Regions from separate parts of the Leucobacter japonicus genome, predicted to be linked through region 1. Evidence: riboswitches for the same ligand, from Rfam matches in the RefSeq annotation. Region 1 holds a riboswitch; the other holds the start of a gene.
The links. Region 1 has a riboswitch for thiamine pyrophosphate ahead of AMS67_RS04765 (ABC transporter substrate-binding protein). Riboswitches for the same ligand answer to the same signal wherever they lie in the genome.
Positions count from the first base shown of each region.

Region 2: it holds a riboswitch for thiamine pyrophosphate, as region 1 does, so the genes downstream of both, AMS67_RS07825 (thiamine ABC transporter substrate-binding protein) here and AMS67_RS04765 (ABC transporter substrate-binding protein) in region 1, are expected to answer to the same signal.

Region 1 is NZ_JHBX01000104.1:43,845-51,992, reverse strand. It holds gene phnE (phosphonate ABC transporter, permease protein PhnE) at 1-377, shown strand, start outside; gene phnE (phosphonate ABC transporter, permease protein PhnE) at 374-1,219, shown strand; gene AMS67_RS04780 (MurR/RpiR family transcriptional regulator) at 1,222-2,136, shown strand; gene AMS67_RS04775 (NtaA/DmoA family FMN-dependent monooxygenase) at 2,177-3,499, opposite strand; gene AMS67_RS04770 (YkoF family thiamine/hydroxymethylpyrimidine-binding protein) at 3,496-4,245, opposite strand; TPP riboswitch at 4,297-4,406, shown strand; gene AMS67_RS04765 (ABC transporter substrate-binding protein) at 4,438-5,505, shown strand; gene AMS67_RS04760 (ABC transporter permease) at 5,502-6,302, shown strand; gene AMS67_RS04755 (ABC transporter ATP-binding protein) at 6,299-7,081, shown strand; gene AMS67_RS04750 (FAD-dependent oxidoreductase) at 7,051-8,148, opposite strand, start outside.
Region 2 is NZ_JHBX01000106.1:1,880-10,027, forward strand. It holds gene AMS67_RS07800 (hypothetical protein) at 1-243, opposite strand, end outside; gene purH (bifunctional phosphoribosylaminoimidazolecarboxamide formyltransferase/IMP cyclohydrolase) at 358-2,016, opposite strand; gene purN (phosphoribosylglycinamide formyltransferase) at 2,098-2,703, opposite strand; gene AMS67_RS07815 (nucleoside/nucleotide kinase family protein) at 2,755-3,291, opposite strand; gene AMS67_RS07820 (ABC transporter permease) at 3,291-4,910, opposite strand; gene AMS67_RS07825 (thiamine ABC transporter substrate-binding protein) at 4,993-6,108, opposite strand; TPP riboswitch at 6,103-6,211, opposite strand; gene AMS67_RS07830 (cell division protein PerM) at 6,218-8,047, opposite strand.

The DNA of each region.
Region 1 (8,148 bases):
TGCCCGGTGTGGTGACGCTCTTCCTGTTCAACATCGGCATCGTCGTGAAGCTCGTCTCTGAGGCGATCGATGCGGCGGATCACCGCTACATGGAGGCCGGCCGCGCCGCGGGTGGCACGCAGTTTCAGATCAACCGCGCCACGGCACTTCCGCAGGCGTGGCCGCTGTTCGCGAACCAGTGGCTCTACGCGCTCGAACTCAACGTGCGCATCTCGGCCATTCTCGGCATCGTCGGCGCGGGCGGCATCGGGCGGCTGCTCGACGAGCGCCGCGGGTTCTACGCCTACTCCGATGTCTCGGTCATCATCCTCGAGATCCTCGTCGTCGTGATCGCCATCGAAGTGCTCTCCAACGTCATCCGCCGGAGGCTCGTATGAGCGCATCGCTCGACACTCGGCCCAAGGCAAGCCCTGCCATGCAGGCGTACGCGCCACTGCAGTTGCCGGCTCGGCCGTCGCGTCTCGCACCCACGGCGTGGGCGGTGGTCGCGGCGCTGGTGATCCTCGTCGCCGGAGGCACGCTGCAGATCACCTGGAGCGACCTCCCCGCCGTGCCGGGGCAGATCGCGCACTACCTCGAACTCATGTTCGCGTCGCCCAACTGGGAGAAGCTGCCGCGGGCGCTCTTCGAGACCTGGCGGTCGATCTCGATGGCGTGGATGGGAGCCATGCTCTGCGTCATCGTGTCGGTGCCGCTCGGCATGCTCGCCGCGCGCTCCGTCGGCCCGGCGTGGCTGCGCGCGCTGCTGCGCGGGGTGTTCGCCGTGATCCGTGCGGTGCCCGAGGTGATCATCGCCCTCGTGCTGCTTACGGTGACCGGCCTCACACCGCTCACCGGTGCCCTCGCGCTCGGCATCGCCGGCATCGGCACCCAGGGTAAGTGGGTGTACGAGACGGTCGAGTCGGCGCACGAAGGGGCATCCGAAGCGGTGCGCGCCGCGGGCGGGTCGACCGCCGAGGTGACCCGCTGGGCGATCTGGCCCGCCGTCGCGCCGGCGCTGCTCTCGTTCGCGCTGTACCGCTTCGAGATCAACATCCGCACCTCCGCCGTGCTCGGTCTTGTCGGGGCGGGCGGCATCGGAAGTATGCTGTCGAACTACACCAACTATCGGCAGTGGGACACGCTGGGAATGCTCTTGATCGTCGTCATCGTGGCGACGATGCTCATGGATACGATCTCGGGCGCGATTCGTCGCCGGATCATGAACGGAAGCAGGTAACGGTGGCCTGGCACGGAGCCCCCGACGCGCGCCCCAGCGCACGCATCGCCTCACTCGCCCCTTCACTGCAGCGCACCGAGCGCCGAGTCGTCGAGGCGATCGCCGCCGACCGCGAGCGCGCCGTCGCCTGCACCGCCCAGTCGCTCGCGGAGTGGGTGGAGGTGGGGCGCACCACCGTGATCCGCGCCGCGCAATCGCTCGGCTACGAGGGGTACCCGCAGCTGCGCGTCGCGCTCGTGCAAGAGCTCGCGCTCGAGGGCGCGGCGGCCGAGGCCGCGGGTGGTTTCGGCGGCGGCTCGGGCGGGGGAGATGGCGCCGGATCGGCGGCGGGCGACGCCACGATCCTCGGCGCGCTGCGCTCGCGCATCGGCCGCCTCGCCGCACGGCTCGACGACACCCTGGCGGCCCTCACCGTCGAGGGGGTCGACGCCTTCGTGCACGCCCTCGACCGCGCCGACCGACTGCTGGTGATCGCGAACGGGCTCTCGAGCCCGCTCGGGCTCGACTTCGCCATGCGCCTGAACTCGGCGGGCCGCTCGGTCGAGCAGTTCGCCGACCCCATGGCGCAGCAGATCGCCGCCCGCCAGCTCGGCACGGGCTCCGTCTGCGTCGTATTCTCGGGGTCGGGTGCGAACCGCGCCACCCTCGAGTCGATGGATGCCGCGAAACGGAGCGGCGCCCAGGTGCTCGCCATCACCTCGTTCGCGCGCTCCGCCGTCGACCGCCGCGCCGACGTCTCGCTCGTCGTGCCGCCCGTGGGGGGCAGCTTCCACGACGAGCTCATCCACACCTCGCGCGCCGCGCTCATGCTTCTCACCGAGCACCTCGTCGACGCGTTCGTCGAGCTGCGGGGCGAACGCGGGCAGGCGGCGCGGTCGGCGGTGCTCGACGTGCTCGCGGGCGCGCTCGAGGAGTAGTTGAGCGCGGGGAGCGCGGACTGACCCCTGGCGCGTACCGCTACCCGCCGAGGTGATCCCGCAGCGTGACGCCGGAGTACTCGCTGCGGAAGATGCCGCGCCGCTGCAGCTCAGGGACCACACCGTTCACGAAGTCCTCGAACGACGAGTGATAGAGCGCCGGCATGATGATGAAGCCGTCGGCCGCCTCGCTCTCGAACAGGTGCTGCAGCTCGTCGGCGATCGTTGCGGGCGAGCCGACAAGCTGCGGGTGCAGCTGATTCAGCGCCTGCTCGATCGCGAGATCCGCCACCGTGAACCCGCGCCGCTCGCTGACCGCGGCGAGCATGTCTTCGAACCCGACGCTGCCGGTCGCCCCGCGGTGGGCGGCGAGCACCTCGGTCGCCCGGGCCGCGGGGTCGAGCGACTCCGCATGCAGCAGTCGACCGAGCTTTTCGAGTGCGCCGGGCAGGTCGATCTGGGCGACGAGGGCCGCGAGCTTCGCCTGCGCCTCGGCATCGGTCCACCCGACCACCGGCTGCACGCCCTGCAGCACGCGGATCGCGTCAGGGTCTCTGCCGTGGTCGAGGCGCGCGCGATCCCGAATCTCGGTGCGCAGCTCACGCATCGCCTCGGGGGAGTCGCCGATCGCGAACACCACCTCGGCCCACCGAGCCGCGAACGCCCGGCCGCGCGGCGACGACCCCGCCTGCATGAGCACCGGAAACCCCTGTGGGCTCTGCGGCAGGGTCAGCGGACCGCGTGAGAGCGACCCCGCGACGCGGTGCACACGGGTGGCATCGGCGAACTCGCCGGTCGCCTGGTCGTGCACCAGCGCTCCAGGCTCCCAACTGCGCCAGAGCTCGACCACGGTGTCGACCACCGCGTCGGCGCGATCGTAGCGATCGGCCGGGGGAGCGATGCCCTCGTGCCCCTGGTTGCGCGCCTCGGCGTCGGTGGTCGAGGTGACGATGTTCCAGGCGGCACGGCCGTTCGAGAGGTGATCGACGGAGAGCAACTGCCGGGCGATCGTGTACGGCGGCACGAAACTCGTCGACACCGTCGCCCCCAGGCCGATGCGCGAGGTGGCCCCCGCGACGAGCGACACCTTCGTGATCGGGTCGAGATAGATGGCGCCCTTGCCCGCGGTTCGCAGCGTCGTTGCGAACCCACCCGCACCGTCTTCGGGCACCGCCAATGCATCCGCGAAGAAGATCATGTCGAAGCAGCCGCGCTCCAGCGTGCGCCCGAGGTCGGCGTAGAACGCCCCGCTCAGCCAGTCGGTGCGTCCGAGCGGGTTGCGCCAGTTCTCGGAGTACTGGCTCGTCGGCGGGTTCACCATGCCGACCAGGTGCATGCCGCGGCCGGTGCTGGTGCTGGTCATACCGTGAGCTCGGGAGCCGGGATGCCCGCGATCGACGGGCTATTGATCGAGACCGTGAGGTGCGTCACGACGTGCTGCACCGTGGCGCCCACGCCGATCCACGCGTTTGCGGCCGTCTCGAGCACCGCCGAGAGGTCGCCGTCGAGCCGGGTGGCGTAGTGATCGGAGCCGGAGTAGACGCCCTCGTGCTTCGCCTGCTCGATCGCCGCGTAGATCGGGGTCATGTGGTCGGCGGGCGCGGAGTCGGCACGCGAGCCGTGCGCTCCGTCGGCGCCGTGCGCGTCGAGCAGCGGGTAGAGCGACCAGTGCGCTCGGGCGCGCACCCCGGTAGGCGACAACGCGATGGGCGACGCAGCGAGCGCGTACACGCCGGGCGGCAGCGCGCACTGCAGCTCGCCGGGGCAGCCGCGCGACAGCAGAATCGCGGCCGAGAGATGCGCGCCGCTCTCCGCAGCCGCCGAGATCACGTCGCGCACGTACTCGAGCACCCGCTGTTCACTGCCGGTGATGAACGTCGAGATGTCGTTCGTCTCGACGGTGAGCCCATCAGCCGAGGCGCTTGCGAGGGCACCCAAGATGATCCGGACGTACTCGGAGTCGTACACGGAGAGTGTGAAGCGCGCCCCGACACCGTACTCCACGGGCGTCATCGGCTCGGTTGCGGCCTGAGCACCGGGTGCGGGTTGAGTGCCTGATGCGGGCTGAGGGATCGGTGCGGGCTGCGTGCTCGGTGAGGTCTGCGTCACGCAGCCCACCCTAGGGGACGAAGCGCGCCACTTGCGCGAATGTTGCTAGGGTGAGTGCCACACGGGAGTCCGGTAGGCCGGGCTGAGAGGAAAGTACTCAACTTTCGACCGTCGAACCTGATCTGGATCATGCCAGCGCAGGGAGACACTCTACGAACCCGTGCCCCATTCACCACAGAAGGGCACGCTTTCATGCGCAACCACCCCACCCATCCACGCCGCAATATGCGCCGGATCGCCACAGGTCTCATCGCCGCGGCGCTCGCCGCAGGGCTCGCGAGCTGCTCCACCGCAGCCGACGCGAACGACTCGGCGAACTCTGGCTCCGACGGAGCGACCCCGGTCACCTTCGCGCTCGACTGGGCGCCGAACACCAACCACATCGGGATCTACGTCGCCGACGAACTCGACTACTTCGACGATGCCGGGCTCGACGTCGAGATTCTGCCCTACGGCACGACGTCGGCGACGCAGCTCGTCTCCGCGGGCGAGGCCGACTTCGGCATCGGCGGGCAGCCGGGCGTGCAGACGGCGCGCACCGCTGGCCTCGACCTCGTGTCGGTGTACCGCGTCACGCAGATCGACTCCGGTCGCATCGTCGCGCTCGCCGGCCGAGACGATATCACCCGACCGAAAGACCTCGACGGCAAGACGTTCGGCGGCTTCGGGGCCCCCTTGTACTCGGCACTCGCATCGTCCACGATCGCGGGTGACGGTGGCACCGGCGACTTCACCGAGGTCACGCTCGACACCGGTGCCTACGAGGCGCTGTCGCAGGGCCGCATCGACTTCACTCTGTCGGTGGCGACCTGGGAAGATCTGCAGGCGAAGATCGACGGGCACCCGTACCGCGAGTTCAGCTACCAGGATTTCGGGGTGCCCGAGCAGCAGTCGACGGGCATCGTCTCGAGCGAGGCCTACCTCGATGCGCACCCCGACGAAGCCCGCGCGTTCGTGCAGGCGGTCGCCCGCGGGTACGCCTACGCTGCCGAGCATCCGGAGGAATCCGCCGATCTGCTCATCGAGGCGAACCCCGACACGCTCGGCACCGCGACCGAGCTCGTGCACCAGAGTGCGAAACTGCTCGCCGACGAGTACTTCACGTCGCCCGACCGCGAGATCGGTGCGGCGAACCCTGAGGCATGGAACGCATTCGGCGCGTTTCTGGTCGATGGCGGCTTCCTGACCGACGCCGACGGCTCGACGGTGACCGAGGCGCCCGACTGGAGCGACTACTACACCGACGAGTACCTCGAGTGACCTTCGCCCGAGACGCGGTGAGCGTGACGGTGCGGCGGGTGCTCCCGCCCGCCGTCGCGCTCGTCGCGCTGCTCGGTCTCTGGCAGTGGGTCTCGGTCTCGGGCATCGTTCCCTCCGAACTGCTGCCGTCGCCTACCCGTGTCGCGTCGTCCGGGGCCACCGAACGCGGCGCGCTTCTGCACCATGCCCTGCCGACGCTGCTGGCGACGCTCACCGGGTTCAGCCTCTCGGTCGTGGTGGCAGCGCTCACCGCAACGGTGCTCGACTTCTCACGGGTGCTCCGATCAGCGTTGCTGCCGTTGTTGATCGTCAGCCAGACTCTTCCCCTCATCGCGATCGCGCCCCTGGTGGTGCTCTGGTTCGGGTTCGGGCTGGTGCCGAAGATTCTGCTCGTCGCATTCGTCACCTACTTTCCGATGGTCGTGGGTTTGCTGCGCGGTTTCGCGTCCGCCGACCCCGACGCCGAGCAGCTCCTGCGGTCGATGGGGGCGTCGCGCGTTTCGGTCTTCCGTCTCGTGCGGCTGCCCTCGGCCATGCCGTCCTTCTTCTCGGCGCTGCGCATCTCGATCACCTATGCCGTGGTCGGCGCGATCTTCGCCGAGTACGCCGGGGCCGTCGCGGGGCTCGGCGTGTACATGCAGTCGGCGAAGAATGTCTTCCGCACCGACCTCGTGCTCGCCGCCGTGGGCGTCAGCACCGCGCTGACGCTGGCGCTCTTCGGGCTCGTCGTGCTCGTCGAGCGCGTCGCGCTGCCGTGGATGCGCATCGACCGTGGCGAGCCGGCGGGTGCGCGATGACGGCGGGTTCCGGCACGGCGACGCTCGAGCTCGCGTCCGTCGAGAAGCGCTTCGGCGAGCGCCGCGTGCTGGCCGACGTCTCGTTCACGCTCGACCCGGGTGAGATCGTCGCACTGGTCGGTGCCAGCGGCAGCGGCAAGTCGACACTCCTCTCGCTGCTCACGGGCGCGCTCCCGCTCGACGGCGGCGAGATCAGGTACGACGGATCCCCACTGCCGTCACCGCGCCCGTTCGCGTTCATGCCGCAGCGCGACGCCCTGCTGCCGTGGCGGCGCGTGGTCGCGAATGCCGCGATCGGGCTCGAAGTGCAGGGAGTATCTCGCTCCGAGGCCCGACAGCGGGTGACGGCGCTCCTCGCACCGTTCGGGCTTGCCGACGCGGCCGATCGGTATCCGCGGCAGCTCTCGGGTGGCATGCGGCAGCGGGTGTCGTTTCTGCGTGCGGTCGTGCAGGATCGCCCGATCCTGCTGCTCGACGAACCCTTCGGGGCGCTCGACGCCATCACGCGCGATGAGCTGCAGCGCTGGTTGCTCGACATGTGGGACGTGCACCGCTGGAGCATCCTGTTCGTGACGCACGACATTCGGGAGGCGGTGCGATTGGCCGACCGGGTGATCGTATTTGCCAACCGGCCCGCGCCCATCGCGGGGTCGGTCGAAGTCAGTCGAGACATTCCGCGCGACGAACGGTTTCTCGTCGACCCTCGGGTGCCCGCGCTCGAAGCGGAACTCCATGCGCTCTTGCGGGCTCAGGCGTCGCGATCGAACCCCATGGCATAGGCGCGTTCGGGCAGTCGCACGAGCGGAGTGCGCATCGCCGTGCGCATCGCAGCGGCGATCGTGCCCGTGACCGGCCGGGGCCACGGGCGCCCGAGCGCGGTGTTGAGCCCGGCGAGTCGCCCGGCCGTGCGTGCCGACGCGAGTCGGTTGCGCTCCCAGTGCGCAAGCGCGTGCGGTTCGTCGACCAGAGCGTGCGCGTGGAGGCGCGCGAGCACCGGGGCGAGGGTCACCGCATCGAGCAGACCGAGGTTCATGCCCTGACCCCCGATCGGGCTGACTTCGTGGGCCGCGTCACCGATGGCGATGACGTAGCCGGATCCGGCGCCGTGCTGCGCCCACGGCCCCGAGACCATGCGCGAGAGCAGCACGCGCCGGATGCCGAACCCGGTTGCCGCCGTGACCCGCGATGCCAGCTCGGCACGCCCGATCCGCTCGAGCACGGCAGCCGCCAGTCGATCGACATCGGCGGCTTGCGCGGCGCGCGCCAGTGGCCCGGCGAGATCGACCTCGCCGGTGCGGTCACCGATCTCAGCGTCTCCGATATCAGCGCCAGCGCTCGTCAGACGCCCGCGTCGTTCCCGCGCCTCGTGCGGGCCGGCGGCGGTGACGCGCGCGACCAGTCGCCGACCGCCGTTCGGCAACGGGAACGATTCGGCGACACCGCTCGCCCCCAGCGTGATGACCGCCGTGTGCTCGGGTTCTCCCGGAGCATCGGCGAGGTCGGTCATGAGATATCGGTCAGCGTAGGCGTGCGCGCGCACGGGGAGAAACCCGCTCAGCAGTTGCCGTCCGCGGGCGCCCGCCGCGACCACGACCGTGCGCGCGGCCCACACGGTGGTGTCGCCCGCGGCGTCTTCGGCGCGCACCCGCATGAGGTCGCCCGCGGCGTGCACCCCGATGACCCGCATTCCGCGGAGGGGCTCAGGGGCGATCGCCGCGAGCGCCGCCTCCGTGACCTGCTGCGGAGCCGCGGCGATGAACGGGAAGCGCGGGTGCCGACGATCGAATCGCACCGTCGCGATCGTGCGCCCGGCTGCGCGGGCCATGCCCCGAGGAATGCGGGCGGC
Region 2 (8,148 bases), on a different contig from region 1:
GAGCACGAGCAGCACGACCAGCTTCACACCGATCTTCGCGTTGTTCGGCTGGCCACCGGTCGCGTAGACCATGCCCACGAGCAGCAGGCCGGTTGCGAGCAGCAACCAGGCACCGTGCAGAATGCCCGGCGTGATGCGGGCGCGCGCTTCCTTGACCGCTGAGAGCTGCGCCAGCGTGCTGCCGAAGACAGCACCGAAGGCGACGAGGTGCAAGACGATCAGAATTCCCTTGACGATTTCCACGTCTTGATTCTGACGGCCCGCACCCCGCCGCGCAACGTAGGCGAGGCTTGCTCACAACTGATGAATCACCAGTAAAATTGCAGATCAGCGACCATTCCGCGAGAAGGCCCCAGCTTAGTGGAAGAAGTGGCGCTCACCGGTGAAGTACATCGTGACCCCGGCCGCCTCGGCAGCTGCAATGACCTCGGGATCGCGCACGGAGCCGCCCGGCTGCACGACGGCGCGCACGCCGGCGTCGAGCAGCACCTGCAGTCCGTCGGCGAACGGGAAGAACGCGTCAGACGCCGCGACCGACCCGCGCGCACGATCCCCCGCACGCTCGACCGCCAGGCGGCACGAGTCGACGCGGTTGACCTGCCCCATGCCGACGCCGACCGAGGCGCCGCCCGAGGCGAGCAGGATGGCGTTCGACTTCACCGCTCGGCTCGCGCGCCATGCGAACTCGAGATCGGCGAGGGTGTCGGCGTCGGCGGGCTGACCGGTGGCGAGCTCCCACTCGGCCGCCGGAGCGAAGGCGTGATCTGCATCTTGCAGCAGGAAGCCGCCAGACACCTGCCGCAGTTCGACCGGATTCGGGGTGTAGTCGGCGGGCAGCACGAGCAGTCGCACATTCTTCTTCTGGGTGAGGATCGCGAGCGCCTCGGGCTCGAAGCCCGGTGCGACGATGACCTCGGTGAAGATCTCGGAGACCGTCTCAGCCATGGCCCGGGTGACGACGCGGTTCGCGGCGATCACGCCGCCGAACGCCGACACGGGGTCGCAGGCGTGAGCGAGCTCGTGCGCCGCGGCGATCGGATCGGCTGCACCCTCGGGCGCGACGGCGATGCCGCACGGGTTCGCGTGCTTGATGATGGCAACGGCCGGGCGCTCGTGATCGAACGCGGCGCGCAGTGCGGCATCGGCGTCGACGTAGTTGTTGTACGACATCTCTTTGCCGTGCAGCTGGGTCGCCTGCGCAATGCCGGCGCCCTCGTTCTCAGTGAACAGTGCGCCGCGCTGGTGGCTGTTCTCGCCGTAGCGCAGCACCGACTCGCGCAGTCCGAAGACCTCGTACCCGACGTAGCCCTCGGTCGTCGCGAAGATGCTGTCGATCGATGCCTCGTCAGACGGTGCCTCGAGCGTTTCGGCAGCGCCCCATTCGGCGTCCTCCTGCTCGAGGAACCAGTTGGCGACGGCCGCGTCGTACTGCGCGGTGTGCACGAACGCCTCGGTCGCGAGCGAGCGGCGCTGCGCGAGCGTCGTGCCGCCGGCCTGCACCGCGGCGATGATCTCGTCGTAGCGCGCCGGCGAGACCACGATGGCCGCGTTCGCCTGGTTCTTCGCGCTCGCGCGCACCATTGCGGGGCCGCCGATGTCGACGTTCTCGATGACGTCGGCGGCGGGCTTGCCCGAGGCGACCGTCTCTTCGAATGGGTACAGGTTCACGACGACGAGCTCGAATGCGGCGAAGCCGAGCGTCTCGAGCTGTGCGCGGTGGTCAGCGAGGCGCAGGTCGGCGAGCAGGCCGGAGTGCACGGCGGGGTGCAGCGTCTTGACGCGCCCGTCGAGCGCCTCGGCGAAGCCGGTCACCTCGGCGACGTCGGTCACGGCGTGGCCGGCGTCGCGAATCGTCGAGGCCGTCGAGCCGGTCGAGACGATCTCGACACCGGCTGCGGCGAGCGCTGCGGCGAGGTCGAGCAGGCGGGTCTTGTCGCTCACGGAGATGAGCGCGCGGCGCACGGGAATCTGGTCGCGGTGTTCGTACAGGCTCGGATCGTGGCTCTGAACTGCCATGCGGAAGGGCTCCTCGGGTTCGTGTTCGCTGGCTTCGGAAAGGGTGTGAGGGGTCGCTGGGTCACCCGCGGCGGTGCGGGATCACCCGACCCGCGGCAGGGTGAGCTGCCCGAGTGCGATGTCGCGCACGGTCTGCACGAGCAGCGGGCGTTCGAGCTGCTTGATGCGTTCGTGCAGTTCGTCTTCGGTTTCTCCGTGCTGCACGTCGACGGCGGCCTGGCGCAGCACTGGGCCGGTGTCGACGCCCTCGTCGATGACGTGCACGGTGACGCCGGTGCGCTCGGCACCCGCGGCGAGCGCGTCGCGGACGGCGTGGGCGCCGGGGAAGGCCGGGAGCAGCGCCGGGTGCGTGTTGATGAGTCGCGGGCTGAACTCGCGCACGAAGCCGGGCGGCAGAATGCGCATGAGCCCGGCACTGACGACGAGGCCGGCGTCGGGGCCGCTGCCGACGCCGTGCTCCTGGATGGCGGCGGCGAGTACCTGACCCCATTCCTCGCGGGTGCCGGAGTCGCGCGGGCGCACGATGAAGGTCGGGATGCCCGCGGTTCGCGCGTACTCGAGGCCCGCCGCTTCGGTGTCGGAACCGACGCAGACGATGCGTGCGGGGAACTCGGGGTCGGCGGTCGCGTCGATCAGCGCTTTGAGGTTGCTGCCGCCACCGGAGATGAGAACCGCGATTTTCAGCACCGGATCAGTCTACGCGACGCTCGGAGCAGCTGATTTCGCCGCCGCTGCGACTCAGCACTCCCGCACCTCGTCCGCGATCAGCCAGGGCTGGTGCGCGGCGTAGTGCGCGTCCTCCTGAGCAGCCCAGCGCTCCCAGTGGGGTGCGTACGTGTCCCCGTCTCGGGCGAGCGCCCGCGCCTTGCGCTCTGCGGTCGCGCACTCGAGCCAGATGCTGTGCACGCGGGGCTCCCGACGCTCCCCCGAGGCCCGCGCACCCCACTCGCGCGCCGCTGACACGTTGTCGGCCGTCAGAGCTCCGCACCCCTCGATGATGAGCGGGAGGCGGGGCACCAGCGGCGTCTGCGCACCGAAGCGCTCGGCGATCCAGTCGTAGGCGGCGAACCCGCCCTCGCGCAGTGCCCGTGCGAGGCCGAGCGATCCGGCACCCAGCCCGTCCCACCCGGGGTACAGCTCTTCGACGTGCAGCACCTCGGCAGGCCAGCCCGCTGCGGCGCATCGCTGCTGCACGGCCGAGGCCAGCTGAGTCTTGCCCGATCCCGAGCGGCCGTCGATGATCAGCACGTCCCAGTCCACCGCAGATGTCTGCATCAGAACTCCCGATTCCCGTCAGTGCGCCAGCGCTCCGCGAGCAGCATGACGCCCGCCGTGAGCACGCCGAGCACCACCGCTCCCGCGAGGCCCGCTCCGTAGCTGCCCGGCGCCTGGTGACCAATAAGCGCCGCCACCGCGACCGGCAACGTCTGCTCCCCCGGTCGAACTAAGAACGAGGTCGCGCCGAACTCGCCGAGCGAGGCTGCGAACGCGAAGCCGAGCGCGAGCCCCGTCGATCGCCCGAGCAGCGGCACATCGATCGCGCGCAGCATCGCGAACGGCCCCGCCCCGAGCGAGGCGGCGGCGTCGCGCAGTTCGGGGGCGATGCCCCGCAGCACAGGCAGCAAGGTGCGCACCACGAGCGGCAGGGCGACCAGCGCCTGCGCGATCGGAATGAGCGCAGTCGAGGTGCGCAGATCCAACCCGATGCCGAGCGGCCGATGCATCGTGAGCAGCAGCCCGAATCCGAGGGTCACCGCCGACACCCCGAGGGGCAGCATGACCAGGCCGTCGAACAGATCGATGCCGCGGCGCAGAGTTCGGGATCGGGGCCGGCGCGACAGCACGAGCGCGAGCAGGGCCCCGAGCACCATCGCGAGGAGCGCCGCCACCACTGCGATGCGGAGCGACGCGAGGATCGCCGAGAACACCGAGCCGTCGATCGGCAGCCCTTCGGGAGGCACGACCAGGGCCGCGTAGTTTGCCAGCGTCCACGCACCGTCACGATCCCGCAGCGACCGCGAGAGCAGGGTGATGAGCGGCAGAGCGTGCAGCAGCGCGACGGTCGCACCAAACACCACCAGCACCGGGATATCGACGCGACGAGGGCGCGCCCCGTGCGCACGATCCTCACGCAACTGCACGGCTCGTTCGCCTGCTCTGCGCAGTCGTGACGACACCACGAGCGCGAACCCGACGATCGCGAACTGCGCGATCGACAGCACGGCGGCGCCCCGCAGGTCGAGGTACTGCACCGTGAGCCGGTAGATCTCCGTCTCCACGTTCGCGAACGCCGAGCCGCCGAGAATGAGCACGATACCGAACGACGTGGAGCAGAACAGGAAGACGAGCGACGCCGCCGAGGCGAGCGCTGGCCCGAGCGCGGGCAAGGTCACGAGGGTCCAGGCGCGCGCCCGGGAGGCGCCGAGCACCCGCGCCGCCTGCTCGGAGGTGGCGTCGAGCCTCGCCCAGAATCCGCCCACGGTGCGCGCCACCACGCCCACGTTCGGAAACGCGAGCGCGAGCACGACCGCGGCAAAGCTCCGGTCAAGGCCCCACCCCGCGAGCGGGCCGCCCGCGCCGAGCAGCGCGGAGAACGCGACGCCCACCACCACCGACGGCAGCACGAACGGAACGGTGAGAAAGCCCCGCAGCAGGCTCTGCCCCGGAAAGTCGAGGCGGTAGAGCACGTACGCCGCGGGCACACCCAGCGCGAGCGAGATCAGCGTCGCGACGCCGGCCTGGGCGAGCGTCTGACCGATAACCCGCCAGGTGCGCGCCGCGCCGAACACCTCGGGGATGCCGCTGAAGTCGAGCGCACCGCCATCGACGAACCCCGTCGCGATAAGCGAAATGACGGGCCACAGGAAGAAGAGCGCGAGAAAGGCGAGCGGCACGGCCGTCGCCGCCGTCCACGCCGCGACACCCCACGGGCTGGTGCTCGCCCGTGACGTCGCGCCTCCCCCGCGTCGCAGAATGTCAGAGTCCGATCTGGTCGCCCAGGGTCTTCAGCCACCCCTCGCGCCCGGCCTCGATCTGCGCCGAAGTGAGATCGTGCGTCTGGTCGGCCGCAGGCTCGGGTGCGAACTTCGCCCATGCTTCGGGGAGTTCCACCGAGCTGTCGACGGGCACCATGTACATCGCTTCGGGGATGGTCTGCTGGAATTCGTGCGAGACGAGGTAGTCGACGACAGCCTCGGCTCCGGCCTCATTGGCGGCGCCCCGCAGCACCCCGGCGTACTCGACCTGCTGCGTGCAGGTGTCGAGCAGCGCGGCGGTGCTCGACGCGGTGCCCGCGTCATTCACGGTGAACGCCGGCGACGATGCGTACGACACCACGATCGGACGCGTGCCGTCTTCACCGCCCTGCGTGAACTGACCGTAGTAGGCGTCGCTCCAGCCCTGCTCGATGCGGGCGCCGTTGTCGACGAGCTGCTGCCAGTAGTCTGCGAATCCGTCCTCGCCGAACTCCGACACCGTGCCGACGAGGAACGAGCCGCCGGTCGACGATGCGGTCGGGTCGAGCAGCGCCGTGAGGTCGCGGTAGGCGGGCTTCGTCAAATCGGCGTAGGTCTGCGGCTCGGCGACGCCGTGCTCGGCGAACCAGGCGGTGTCGATGTTGATGCAGGTGGAACCGTGGTCGACCGGGATCATGCCGGTGCGCTCGACGTACTCGTTGCCGAGCGCGCTCGGCCCCTCGGCTTCCACCGCGTACTGGAGTGCACTCTGTGGAAGCGCCTCGGGCACGTACGATTTCACCACGCCGTTGTCGACGAGCCGCGACGCGAAAATGTTGTCGACTCCGAAGAACGCGTCGGCGACGGGTGCGCCTTTCGTGAGCACCAGCTTGTTGGTGAGCTCGCCGCCATCGCCGGCCGAGACGACCTGTACGTCGTAGCCGGTTGCCGCGCTCGCGGCCTTCGCGAAGTCGTCGTTCGGAAACGAATCGTGCACGATCAGCGTCACCGTCTTCGCATCGGCTTCGTCGGCGGCACCGGTGGTGCAGCCCGTCAGCACGAGACCGAGTGCGGCCGCTGCCGACACCGTGGCAAGTGCCGATCGTCGCGCGCGACGGGAAAAGTGGATAGGCGTCATTGAGGGCTTCCTTCCTCCGCTGGCATGAACCAGATCAGGTTGACGGTCGGAGCTCGCGTGCTCCCTCTCAGCCCTGCGCGTCAGGACTCCCGTGGATTGCCCTCTTACCTTAGTGCCCGCCGCCCGGCCAACGCCAACCGGAGCGCTTCTCGCTGCGGTCTTCCGCATCAGACGATGCGTCAGTGGTTTCGGGTGCCGCGTCCCAGGCGTAGGCGCGGAGCAGGTCGGCTTCGCTGAACTCCGGGTCTACGCTGCTGTGGTCAGCATTGGCATCGCGCGAGGTCTGCTCGGACTCCGGCCGTCTCTCGGACGGCGTCGAGGCGCTCGACGCCGTCTCGAGATCGTCTGCGTCGATCTGCGCGGTCTCGAAGTCTGCTCGCTCGAACTGCGCAGTCTCGAGCTCAGCCGTCTCGAACTCAGCCGTTTCAAACTCAGCATCTCCGATGCGCCCGGTCTCGAACGCCGCCGTCTCATCGTTCCCGGTGTCGACGGACGCATCGTTCAGATACTCGTCGTCAAGATGGGCATCGTCGACGGCCGACCGCTCGAGCTCCACCGTCTCGAAGGCAGCTGGGGCGTCGAAGGCACCTGCAGCGGCCAGGCGTGCCGAAACGACGTCTACCTCGACTGGCTCAGTGCGACGACGACGCCCCAGCGTCAACCCCGCGAGCGCCGGCGTCGCGTCCGTGACGCGCTCGGGGATCGCGGAGCGCACCTGCTGCACATCCATGCGACCCGCCAGCGCACCCAGCAGCAGCCCGGCGCCGACCTCGAGAGCGAGAAACCCACCGAGTGCCCAAGGGTGAGGGCCGTTCTCGGCGAGGCGATCCGGCCCCATCGCACCCCCGGCGGCCGAGGCCAGCCCCACCGCGACGAGACCGGTGCAGAGGCTCGCGATGACCGGTGCGGCCAGCACCACCGTCAACCTCGAACGGCGCTGCGCGGGCCGCCTCGCGAACCGCACGCCGAGCACGATCGCGGCGAGCACGATGATGGCGGGTGCCACTCCACCGAACGCGCCCCAGCTCGACGGGATCGCCCCGAAGATCGGCAGCGCCGGCAATGGGCCGAGGAGCGTTTCGAACGGCGTCGTCGAACTGCCGACTCCGATCGCGAACCCGGGCCCGGCAAGCCAAGACAAGCTCCAGACAATCGCCGTCGGCACCAGCGCCAGCTGCGAAATGAAGACGGTGAACGAGCCGAGAGGGTCGAGTTGCAGACTTTGCGTCAGTGCGGTGACATCGGCGTAACTCGTGATCACGGCAATCGAGAACGCGACCGAGGCGAGCCCGATAACTAGCGCGATCGATGCTGCAGCGAGTCGAAGCGCTTCGGCGCCGCGAGTCGGGAGCGAGGCCGCACCCGACCAGCCGAGGGCCTCCAAGCCGCGCTGCGCCTGGCGCACCAGCGCGTGCCACCAATCGTGCCCGTCGATCGCGGCCCGCACGACGAAGGCGGTGAGCGAGGACGCCCCGAATACGGCGGCCGGAACCGCGGCAGCAAGTGCGTGCGGCCACACCAGCAGTGGTGCGGCGAGCGCCGCTGCCGCGAACGCGATGCCGCCGAACCCAGCCGCGCCGCCCAGCGCACCGAATGCCCCCACACCTCCGCGAGCCGCAAAACGCCAACCCGAGCGCAGCGCGAGCAGCACGGTGACGAGGGTGATGCCGAGCGGGGCGATCGAAAGCGTGAACTGCAGCGCTTCAGGGGCAAGCCCCAGTGCAAGTGCCGCCTCGGCGGGCACCGCGAAGTGCAGCGGCACGAAGTGCGCGAGCAGCCACACTCCGGTGACCGCCGACGTGACCGATGCCGGTTCGGCGGAGAGCCCAAACGTCACGACCCAGAGCAGCACCCCAGGAACCGCGACAACGGCGAGCCCGGCGATCGCCACCGCGGCGGCTTCGATTGCGGCGATCACCGCGGTCACCAAGGATCTCATCGTCAGAAGCTTACTCCGCAAGAGTTCTGCCGAGCCGAGACGCACCCCTGCGGGCGTGCCGCTTGCGCATTGTCGGCCCGCGCCCCCGGAGACAGCACGGC